4 regions of the Pseudoalteromonas sp. SG43-8 genome follow, and region 1 is predicted to be linked to each of the others. Evidence: predicted binding sites of a transcription regulator. Region 1 holds the regulator's gene; each other region holds the start of a gene.

What was found. The regulator sigma-54, encoded in region 1, starts transcription at its own class of promoters, with help from an activator protein. The targets are predictions, from matches to a motif close to GTTGGCACGNNNNTNGNNT.
Region 2: the regulator sigma-54 is predicted to act here: its motif matches at 923-941, upstream of glnA (glutamate--ammonia ligase).
Region 3: the regulator sigma-54 is predicted to act here: its motif matches at 1,420-1,438, upstream of fliS (flagellar export chaperone FliS).
Region 4: the regulator sigma-54 is predicted to act here: its motif matches at 1,070-1,088, upstream of H5122_RS13015 (BON domain-containing protein).

The regions. Positions count from the first base shown of each region.
Region 1 covers NZ_JACJEX010000002.1:207,563-209,772, forward strand. The annotation lists gene ptsN (PTS IIA-like nitrogen regulatory protein PtsN) at 1-10, opposite strand, end outside; gene hpf (ribosome hibernation promoting factor) at 15-302, opposite strand; gene H5122_RS06145 (RNA polymerase factor sigma-54) at 329-1,828, opposite strand; gene lptB (LPS export ABC transporter ATP-binding protein) at 1,898-2,210, opposite strand, start outside.
Region 2 covers NZ_JACJEX010000008.1:103,213-105,422, reverse strand. The annotation lists gene glnA (glutamate--ammonia ligase) at 1-867, opposite strand, end outside; gene typA (translational GTPase TypA) at 1,375-2,210, shown strand, end outside.
Region 3 covers NZ_JACJEX010000011.1:95,474-97,683, reverse strand. The annotation lists gene fliD (flagellar filament capping protein FliD) at 1-500, shown strand, start outside; gene H5122_RS16475 (hypothetical protein) at 597-911, opposite strand; gene fliS (flagellar export chaperone FliS) at 920-1,321, opposite strand; gene H5122_RS16465 (sigma-54-dependent Fis family transcriptional regulator) at 1,767-2,210, shown strand, end outside.
Region 4 covers NZ_JACJEX010000006.1:131,549-133,758, forward strand. The annotation lists gene srmB (ATP-dependent RNA helicase SrmB) at 1-888, shown strand, start outside; gene H5122_RS13015 (BON domain-containing protein) at 1,162-1,482, shown strand; gene H5122_RS13020 (mechanosensitive ion channel family protein) at 2,058-2,210, opposite strand, start outside.

The DNA of each region.
Region 1 (2,210 bases):
TTAATTTCATCATATTAGTGTCGAGCAAGCTTCTCTTTGTGTTTGATTACTTGGCGATCGAGCTTGTCGATCAACGAGTCAATAGCGGCATACATATCTTGATGTTCTGTAGAGGCAAATAGCTCAGCACCGCTTACGTGTATTGTGGCTTCTGCTTTTTGATTTAACTTTTCTACATCGAGAATGACATGAACATTATTAATATGATCAGAGTGTCTTTCAAGCTTCGCAAATTTAGTATTAATATAGTCTCTTAGTGAATCGGTTAATTCTACGTGACGACCAGTTAAGTTTAGTTGCATAAGCATTACCCTCTTAGTTTAGCGTCTTAAATCAGGCTTTTACGCTGATTTGACGGTGGAATAGCAAGAGATTCGCGGTATTTTGCGATTGTACGTCTCGCTACTTTAATTCCTTGCTCAGCCAATATATCCGCTATTTTGCTATCACTCAATGGTTTTGCTGAGTTTTCTGCTGCGATTAATTTTCGGATAAGCGCACGTATTGCTGTAGATGAACATTCACCACCGTTTTCAGTACTTACATGGCTTGAGAAAAAATATTTAAGCTCAAATATACCACGGGGTGTATGCATGTACTTTTGAGTAGTCACGCGCGAAATTGTCGATTCGTGCATTTCTACCATTTCAGCGACATCATTTAAAACCATTGGTTTCATGGCTTCAGGGCCATGTTCAAAAAAGCCTTGTTGTTGCTTAACAATACAATTAGTAACTTTTAATAGCGTGTCGTTTCTACTTTCTAAGCTTTTAATAAACCATTTAGCTTCTTGTAAATGTGAGCGAATAAACTGGCTGTCGCCACTTGATTTTACAGTGCGAGACATTGCCGCGTATTGGCTATTAACACGAATTTTAGGCATGCTATCTGGGTTTAATTCGACAACCCAGCGGCCTTTAATTTTTTTAACTGACACATCAGGAATAACATACTCAGATTCTTCCCTTACAATAGTATCTGCAGGTTTTGGGTTGAGAGTATGTATTAGTGTCATCACTTCTTTAAGCTCTTCTTCTTTAAGCTTAGTTTTTTTCATTAATGTACGATAGTCGCGAGCTGCTAATAGATCAATATGCTCGGTTAAAATCATTTTCGTTTCATTAATGTAAGGTGTTTCTTTATCAAATTGATTAAGCTGAATACACAAACACTCTTGTAAACTACGTGCAGCAATACCCACAGGATCAAACAGTTGGATGCGTTTTAATACCGCTTCAATTTCATCAAGTTCGACTTCGTTATCATCTTCGTTTTCTTGATTAAAGCTTTCTAAAATCTCTTCGCAGCTTAATGTTAAAATACCTGAATCATCGACGGCCTCTACAATCGCAATAGCGATGGCTTCATCGGTAGGGCTAAATGGCGTTAGTTGTAATTGCCACATTAAATACTCATGGAGCGTTTCAGTAGAGGCGCCTTGGTATATTGATTCGTCTTCAGGCATTGGACCTGATGAGGCTGCAGGAGCGGCACTCATGTACTCATCCCAACTAACATCCATAGCCATGTCGTCACTTAGCGTGTCTTTTGCAAGTGCTTCACCAGTATCTTGTTCATATTCGCTCGGAGCATCATCAGCAGATGCGCTAACAGTTATGTCATCGGTATCAGCTTTTTGCTCGTTTTTACCAGCAGCGTCTTCAGAATAGTCTGCCTCTTCAACCTCTAATAGTGGATTACTGTCGAGAGCTTCTTGTATTTCTTGCTGGAGATCCAATGTACTGAGTTGCAACAAACGAATAGCTTGTTGCAGCTGTGGAGTCATTGTAAGTTGCTGGCCCATGCGCAGCTGTAGTGATTGCCTCATGTATCTCTAACAATCCTTTTATGTTGTTATAATTAATACTAGCAGATGCTTAAAGACATGGCGTAAATGTTACAGCCTAAATTGCTCGCCTAAATAAACATCGCGTACTGTTTTATCATTTAATACGTGTTCTGGAGTACCTGATGCAATCAGCTCCCCATGAGAAACAATGTAGGCTTTTTCGCAAACATCAAGGGTCTCTCTTACGTTATGGTCGGTAATTAATACTCCAATCCCACGATTTTTAAGATGTTCTATTATTTTCTTTATATCTAATACCGAAATAGGGTCAACACCGGCAAACGGTTCATCCAGTAATATAAATTTAGGATCTGCTGCCAGCGCTCGTGCTATTTCTACACGACGACGTTCTCCACCCGAT
Region 2 (2,210 bases), on a different contig from region 1:
GCCGCCGTACTTATCACCAGCAAAAAGGTTTACACCATCTTTAGCAAGTGACTGGTGACAATGCATACCAGAACCGTTATCACCAACAACTGGCTTAGGCATAAACGTTGCTGTTTTACCGTATAAGTGAGCCATGTTATGGATAACATATTTCATTTCTTGGATTTCATCCGCTTTTAATACCATTGTATTAAAGCGAGTAGCAATCTCGTTTTGACCTGCTGTTGCAACTTCGTGGTGATGTGCTTCTACTACTTGGCCCATTTCTTCTAGAACTAGACACGTAGCTGAACGCCAATCTTGGAAGTCATCAACAGGAGCAACTGGGAAGTAACCGCCTTTAATACCTGGACGGTGACCTGTGTTGCCATCTGCATACTCTTTATCTGAGTTCCAAGCAGCTTGCTTAGAATCAATTTTGTACATAGAACCAGACATATCTGATTTGTATTTAACGTCGTCAAATACGAAAAACTCTGGCTCAGGGCCAAATAAAACTGTATCTGCAATACCTGTAGAGCGCATGTAATCTTCAGCACGCTTAGCAACAGAACGCGGGTCGCGCTCATAACCTTGAAGCGTTGAAGGCTCTACTACGTCACAACGTACGATTAATGTTGATTCTTCAGTGAAAGGGTCTAGTTTGATTGATTCAGCAACTGGCATTAATACCATGTCTGATTCGTTTATGCCTTTCCAGCCTGCAATTGAAGAACCGTCAAACATTTTACCGTCTTCAAAAAAGTCTTCATCAACTTGGTGATGAGGAATAGATACATGTTGTTCTTTACCCTTAGTGTCAGTAAAGCGTAAATCAATGAACTTAACGTCATTTTCTTTAATAAAATCTAAAACCGATTGTGACATGTGTCCTCCAACTATTGGGTTTTGTTATTGCTGCATAATTGCTTTGGGATTTACTAAGCTGATTTTGTGCCATTTTTATAACTAGCTGTTTATAAATTAAAAAAATATCGTTGCATCAAAATGGAATGTACAAACGCACTATATTGGTGCGTAAATTTTCCTTTTTGGTGCAAAATTTACAGGGCACAATTTGCTGCTAATTTAATCGCTCGGAAATAGCATAACCTAAATGCAAAAGAGTACCAAAAAGATCAGCAAAATAGCCAAAAAGGCTGTTTTTCAAAAAAAATTTGAAATTTAATTCATATAATTGTCATATATAAAACAGATACTTAGTAAAAGTATTGAGAAAGTTTTGAAATTTATATTGGATAAACTTTCATCCATGTCATTAATGAGGGATAATATGCGCCCTTTTAAATCCTATGCTGGGACATCTCGCGAAAGCGTGGATGAGTGCGTAGATCTTGCAGGATCAATGAGAATTTAATTTCTCTGAGTAAATATATGAGCATCGAACAGTTAAGAAATATAGCGATTATCGCGCACGTTGACCATGGTAAAACAACACTGGTTGACAAACTACTTGAGCAATCAGGTACATTAGAAACACGCGGCGGTAACGAAGAGCGCGTGATGGACTCAAACGACATTGAGAAAGAACGTGGTATTACCATTTTGGCTAAAAACACAGCCATTTCTTGGAATGACTACCATATCAATATCGTAGATACCCCGGGACACGCCGATTTCGGTGGTGAAGTTGAACGCGTACTTTCGATGGCTGACTCAGTATTATTACTTGTTGATGCTCAAGAAGGTCCAATGCCGCAAACGCGTTTCGTTACGCAAAAAGCATTCGCGCAAGGCTTAAAGCCAATCGTCGTTATCAATAAAATTGATAAGCCAGGCGCTCGTCCAGATTGGGTTATGGATCAAATCTTTGATTTATTCGACAACCTTGGCGCGACTGACGAACAGTTAGACTTTAAAGTAATCTACGCTTCAGCAATCAACGGTTGGGCAACACTAGATTTAGACGAACCATCAGACAACATGGAACCTATGTTCAAGATGATCGTTGAAGAAGTATCACCACCGGATGCAGATCCTGAAGGTGACTTCCAAATGCAAATTTCTCAACTAGATTACAACTCTTATGTTGGTGTAGTTGGTATTGGTCGTATTAAACGTGGTTCTGTTGCTCCTAACCAACAAGTTACTATTATCAGTGCTGATGGCACTACACGTAATGGTAAAATTGGTGCAGTACAAAGCTACCTAGGTCTTGAGCGTATCGAAACTGATAGAGCTTACGCTGGTAACATCGTAACTGTAACAGG
Region 3 (2,210 bases), on a different contig from region 1:
CTGGCGCTGGAGTTATGGCTGGGGATTCACTACTTCGTGGTGTTATGTCAAAGCTTCGAAGTGAAATAACGGAATCAGTTGATTTAGGTGATGGAAACTCGTTATCGCTTTCGCAATTAGGTGTTGAAACAGATCGCTACGGTGTATTAACCCTAAATACAGAAACACTCGATGAGCAAATAGACGCAGATGTAAATTTAGTGCAGCAGTTTTTTGTAGGTGATGACGATGATGGTTTTGCGCAGTCGTTTGATGAGCTAATGAGCTTTTATACAGATTCCGACGGCATTATACAAAACCGGATTGATAGTAAAACAAATCAACTCGATGACATAGATGATCAGCGCGTGAGCCTTGCTAGTAAAATGGAGTCGCTATCGTCTCGATTATATGCTCAATATAATGCGATGGATTTATTAGTGGCGAGCCTTAATAACACCAGCAGTTATGTTCAAGCTCAATTAGAGAATATGCCAGGCGTAGTACGAGATAACTCTTAGTAGATAAGTATGATATTAAATTAATAACTAAATTAAGAAAACACAAAAAAACCGTTATTTAAAACGGTTTTTTTGTGTTTTCTATTTAAGTAGATTTTAGAGACTTGCTTTATAAGCTTTAATCGCCTTTCCTGACTTTTTATGTTTAATAATAGCTTTAGATGACTCGTTTTTTGCACTATTCGCTTTTACTAAAATGGTATTTATACGAAGCTGAATTAATTCTAATTGCTCTGCACTTGGGCCGTCGCTGCTTTCGCACCATTGCTTTAGTTCAGTATTTAAAGTGTCTAAAAGAGGCCGAGCTTCGTCTGCGTTATTACCATTTACTAACACTTCAATATTACTAAGCAACGTTTGTATGAGCTCAGAGTAATTTGTTAGTTGCTCTGAAGATGTTGGCGAGTCCATAATTGAAATTAAACCGCAGGGCTGCGTTGATCGAGCGGAATGTTATCCCAACCTTCTTTAATTTCTTTAACAATACTTGATACTTCAATAATTGCTTCAATATCGTTGTTTATGTTCGCTTGCGTTAAACGGCGTTGGCAGTAATCGTAAAGTGCCAATAAATTGTTAGAAATACTAGGGTCTTGTTCTACTTCCAAATTAAGTGCGTCTTGCAGTGCACCAAATAATAAAACACAGGCCGAAATATTTTCACCTTTTTTTTGTATTTCTTTGCGCTCAATAAACCCTTTTGTTGCTGCTAAGCGACCGATGATATTACTGAATATAAGGTTTATTTGTTCGTAAGGGGCCATTTCGGCAATGCTGCTAGCACGAACTTGACCGTATTTTTTTACTGAGACATGAGCCATGGGATGATCCTAAAATTTAAAACAATAAAATTATGTGAAAGTTGATGTAAAAACTTACATAAAAATTTAATAAAGCTTTTATTACTTTTACAAGAACAAAGCAATATTAATGCCAAGCATTTTCACTTGTTTGTATATCGGCATTAGTAACTTCAACTTAAATTTATAATTGAGTTTATTTACTAACAATAGCATTTTTATTGCCAAGTAAATTAATTATTAGAGCTAAGTTGTATTTAGGTAATCGTTAAGTAATCGCTGAGTAATAACTAAGTTAAAACTACAACTCATACTTAATGATTAACTATTAAGTATGATTGACTTAACTAGCCCGTCTGTTTTTTGGCGTTTATGTCAAAAAACTGCCGCTATCACTTGCATCCATGCTGAACTGGCTTACAATTTAACTAATTATACAAATTAGTGAAAGTACGGCTCGCTAAATATGATCTTGATTTTAGATAATAATAACAACCGCGCAATAGGGTTAAATGCTTCACTTGGCTTTATTGGTGAAGCTGTACAACTATTAAGCGAAGACTGCTTTGAACAAGAATGCAAAAAATATCAGCAGCAAGAATGCATGATTATTTTAGGAGCGTTGCAATCACTTGACCACGAAAGCTTAATTAAACGCTATCCAACATTACCGTTTTTATTAATTGGCGAAACGCTAAAACCACTATTAAGTATAGCTAATGTGGTGGGGCTTATTTGCGAGCCATTTAATCACGAAGTGACAACGCAGTTACTTCACGATTGCCAGCAGTATCAGCGCATGTTGCCAAATGAGCATAAGCATTCTAAACCACATAAAACTTTTGACGGACTTGTTGGTGAAACAGAGGCCGTAAAAGATGTTCGCTTTTTAATTGAACAAGTGGCAAAA
Region 4 (2,210 bases), on a different contig from region 1:
GGCACGCATAAAGAAATTTTCGAAAAAAATAACGATATTTTAATCGCCACACCAGGTCGATTAATGGAATACCTAGAAACCGAAAACTTTCATGCTGAACACGTAGAAATGCTTATTATCGATGAAGCAGATCGCATGTTAGACATGGGTTTCAAAAAAGAAATGAGCCGTATTTGTGACGAAGCTAAAAATCGTCGCCAATGTTTTTTATTCTCAGCAACACTCGAAGGTGACAGCGTAGAAAGGTTTGCTGAAAAAACATTAAACGACCCTGCACTGCTTGAAGCTGAATCGTCACGTAAAGAAAAAGCTAAAATTCACCAGTGGGTACATTTAGCCGATGACTATCATCACAAACTAGAGCTTTTAGTAAATACCTTAAATGGTCCAGACGTGACTAAAGCAATTGTGTTTGTTAAAACCCGTGAGCGTTTAGAAACACTGATTGGCGAGCTAACCAATAATGGCGTTAAAGCAGCTTGGTTACGCGGCGAAATGCCACAAGACAAACGTATGAAAGCCATGGAAAACTTCCACAGTGGCAAAACACGTATCTTAATTGCTACCGACGTAGCTGCACGTGGTATTGACGTATCTGACATTAGCCACGTTATTAACTTTGATATGCCGCGCACTGCCGACGTATACGTACACCGTATTGGTCGTACTGGCCGTGCTGGTAAAAAAGGGATTGCAATATCATTAGTTGAAGCACACGACATTGGTATTTTGTATAAAGTAGAGCGCTACGTTGAACAAAAACTAAAACGCCGTGTAATTAAAGGTGTTGAGCCACAGCACAAAGAAGCTAAGCCACCGGCTAAAAAGCGTAAAGATCCAGTAAAAATGAAAGCCAAGAAAAAGGCCAAGGTTAAAAAGAAAAAGTAACCTAACATATTTTTATTCTAAGCCGACTTTTGTCGGCTTTTTTAATGCAAGCCTTACAGGCTCTGGTGTTTGTACCTGTTACATATGTAACCCAAGCATGTAACTCATACTCATTTAAATGTAATTTTTGCCCACCTTAATTCCCACTTAATAAAATTACCTTATATTTCATAGCGTTAATATTGGCACCGAAATTGTAACTACAAAGATAACCTAGCCGATGGAATTTCCATTTTGTGGCTGCACTATTCACCGTAATGTAAGGATTAAGTTATGAACCGCTTCAAGTTAACTATCGCTTTAGTATCATTTTGTTGTTTATTTTTATTAGCTTGCGCTACAAAGGTAAGTGCAGCAACCAACATGGCCGTAGTAAGCAGTGTAGCCACTCAACCTAACCTACAACAAACTATCACCAACACCCTACGAACTAACCCTAACCTGGCGTTAAGTGATATTCGTGTGCAGGTAAAAAATGGTGAAGTAGATTTATACGGTGAAGCACAAACTGGTTTTCAGCGCGCACTAGCTCAAAAGTTTTTAGAAAATATAGATGGGGTTAAAATCATTCGTAACAAAATTAGCGTTATTTAATACGCACCACAAAACCTATTTGTATAACTAATTCATAAGCGCGGCTTGTTACTCCAACACAAGCTGCGCTTTTTTATATTCTTTTTAAGGCAAGTTTTACAGCTGTGAAAAAGATAAAATAAAGCCTAAGCAATACGATTATTTCTCACCCTAAAGCGATAGCTCACACTTATACTTTAGAAGATAGATTTAGAATTGATGCTAGCGTGTTTGTCTTTGCTCTTTTAACCCTTAAGTTAACCCAATTGATACTGAAAAAGCTTACACACATTCTTTAGCCGACCTAACTGGCTTAAAAAGGATGATTTATTTAGTTATTGAAATAGATGAGAGCGTTATTTCAGAGTGTGCGGCAAGGCAGTAAAAAAATCGTTGGGTAAACACTACTTTTACTTGTTAATACTCCCATGGCCAAACGCAACTAATCAGAATTGATATTCAATAAACACAAAACTAGGTATTTAAACTTTTAGCTAATAATCCGTTTATACAAAAAGCGCATTTTTACTCTGTAAAAATGCGCTGTTGGTAAGTAACTATTTCCCAATGCTTTTGCCTAATGAGTTTTAACTAAATTACTCACTTTGGCTAGAGTCAGCACCGTCGCTACTGTCTTTATTGGATGACTGCTGGCTTATTTTATCGCTTATCATGGCATCAAGTTTTTCACCCCCTTTAATGCCAAAGTCGAGCGTACGAATTGGGAAAGGAATACTAATATCAGCTTC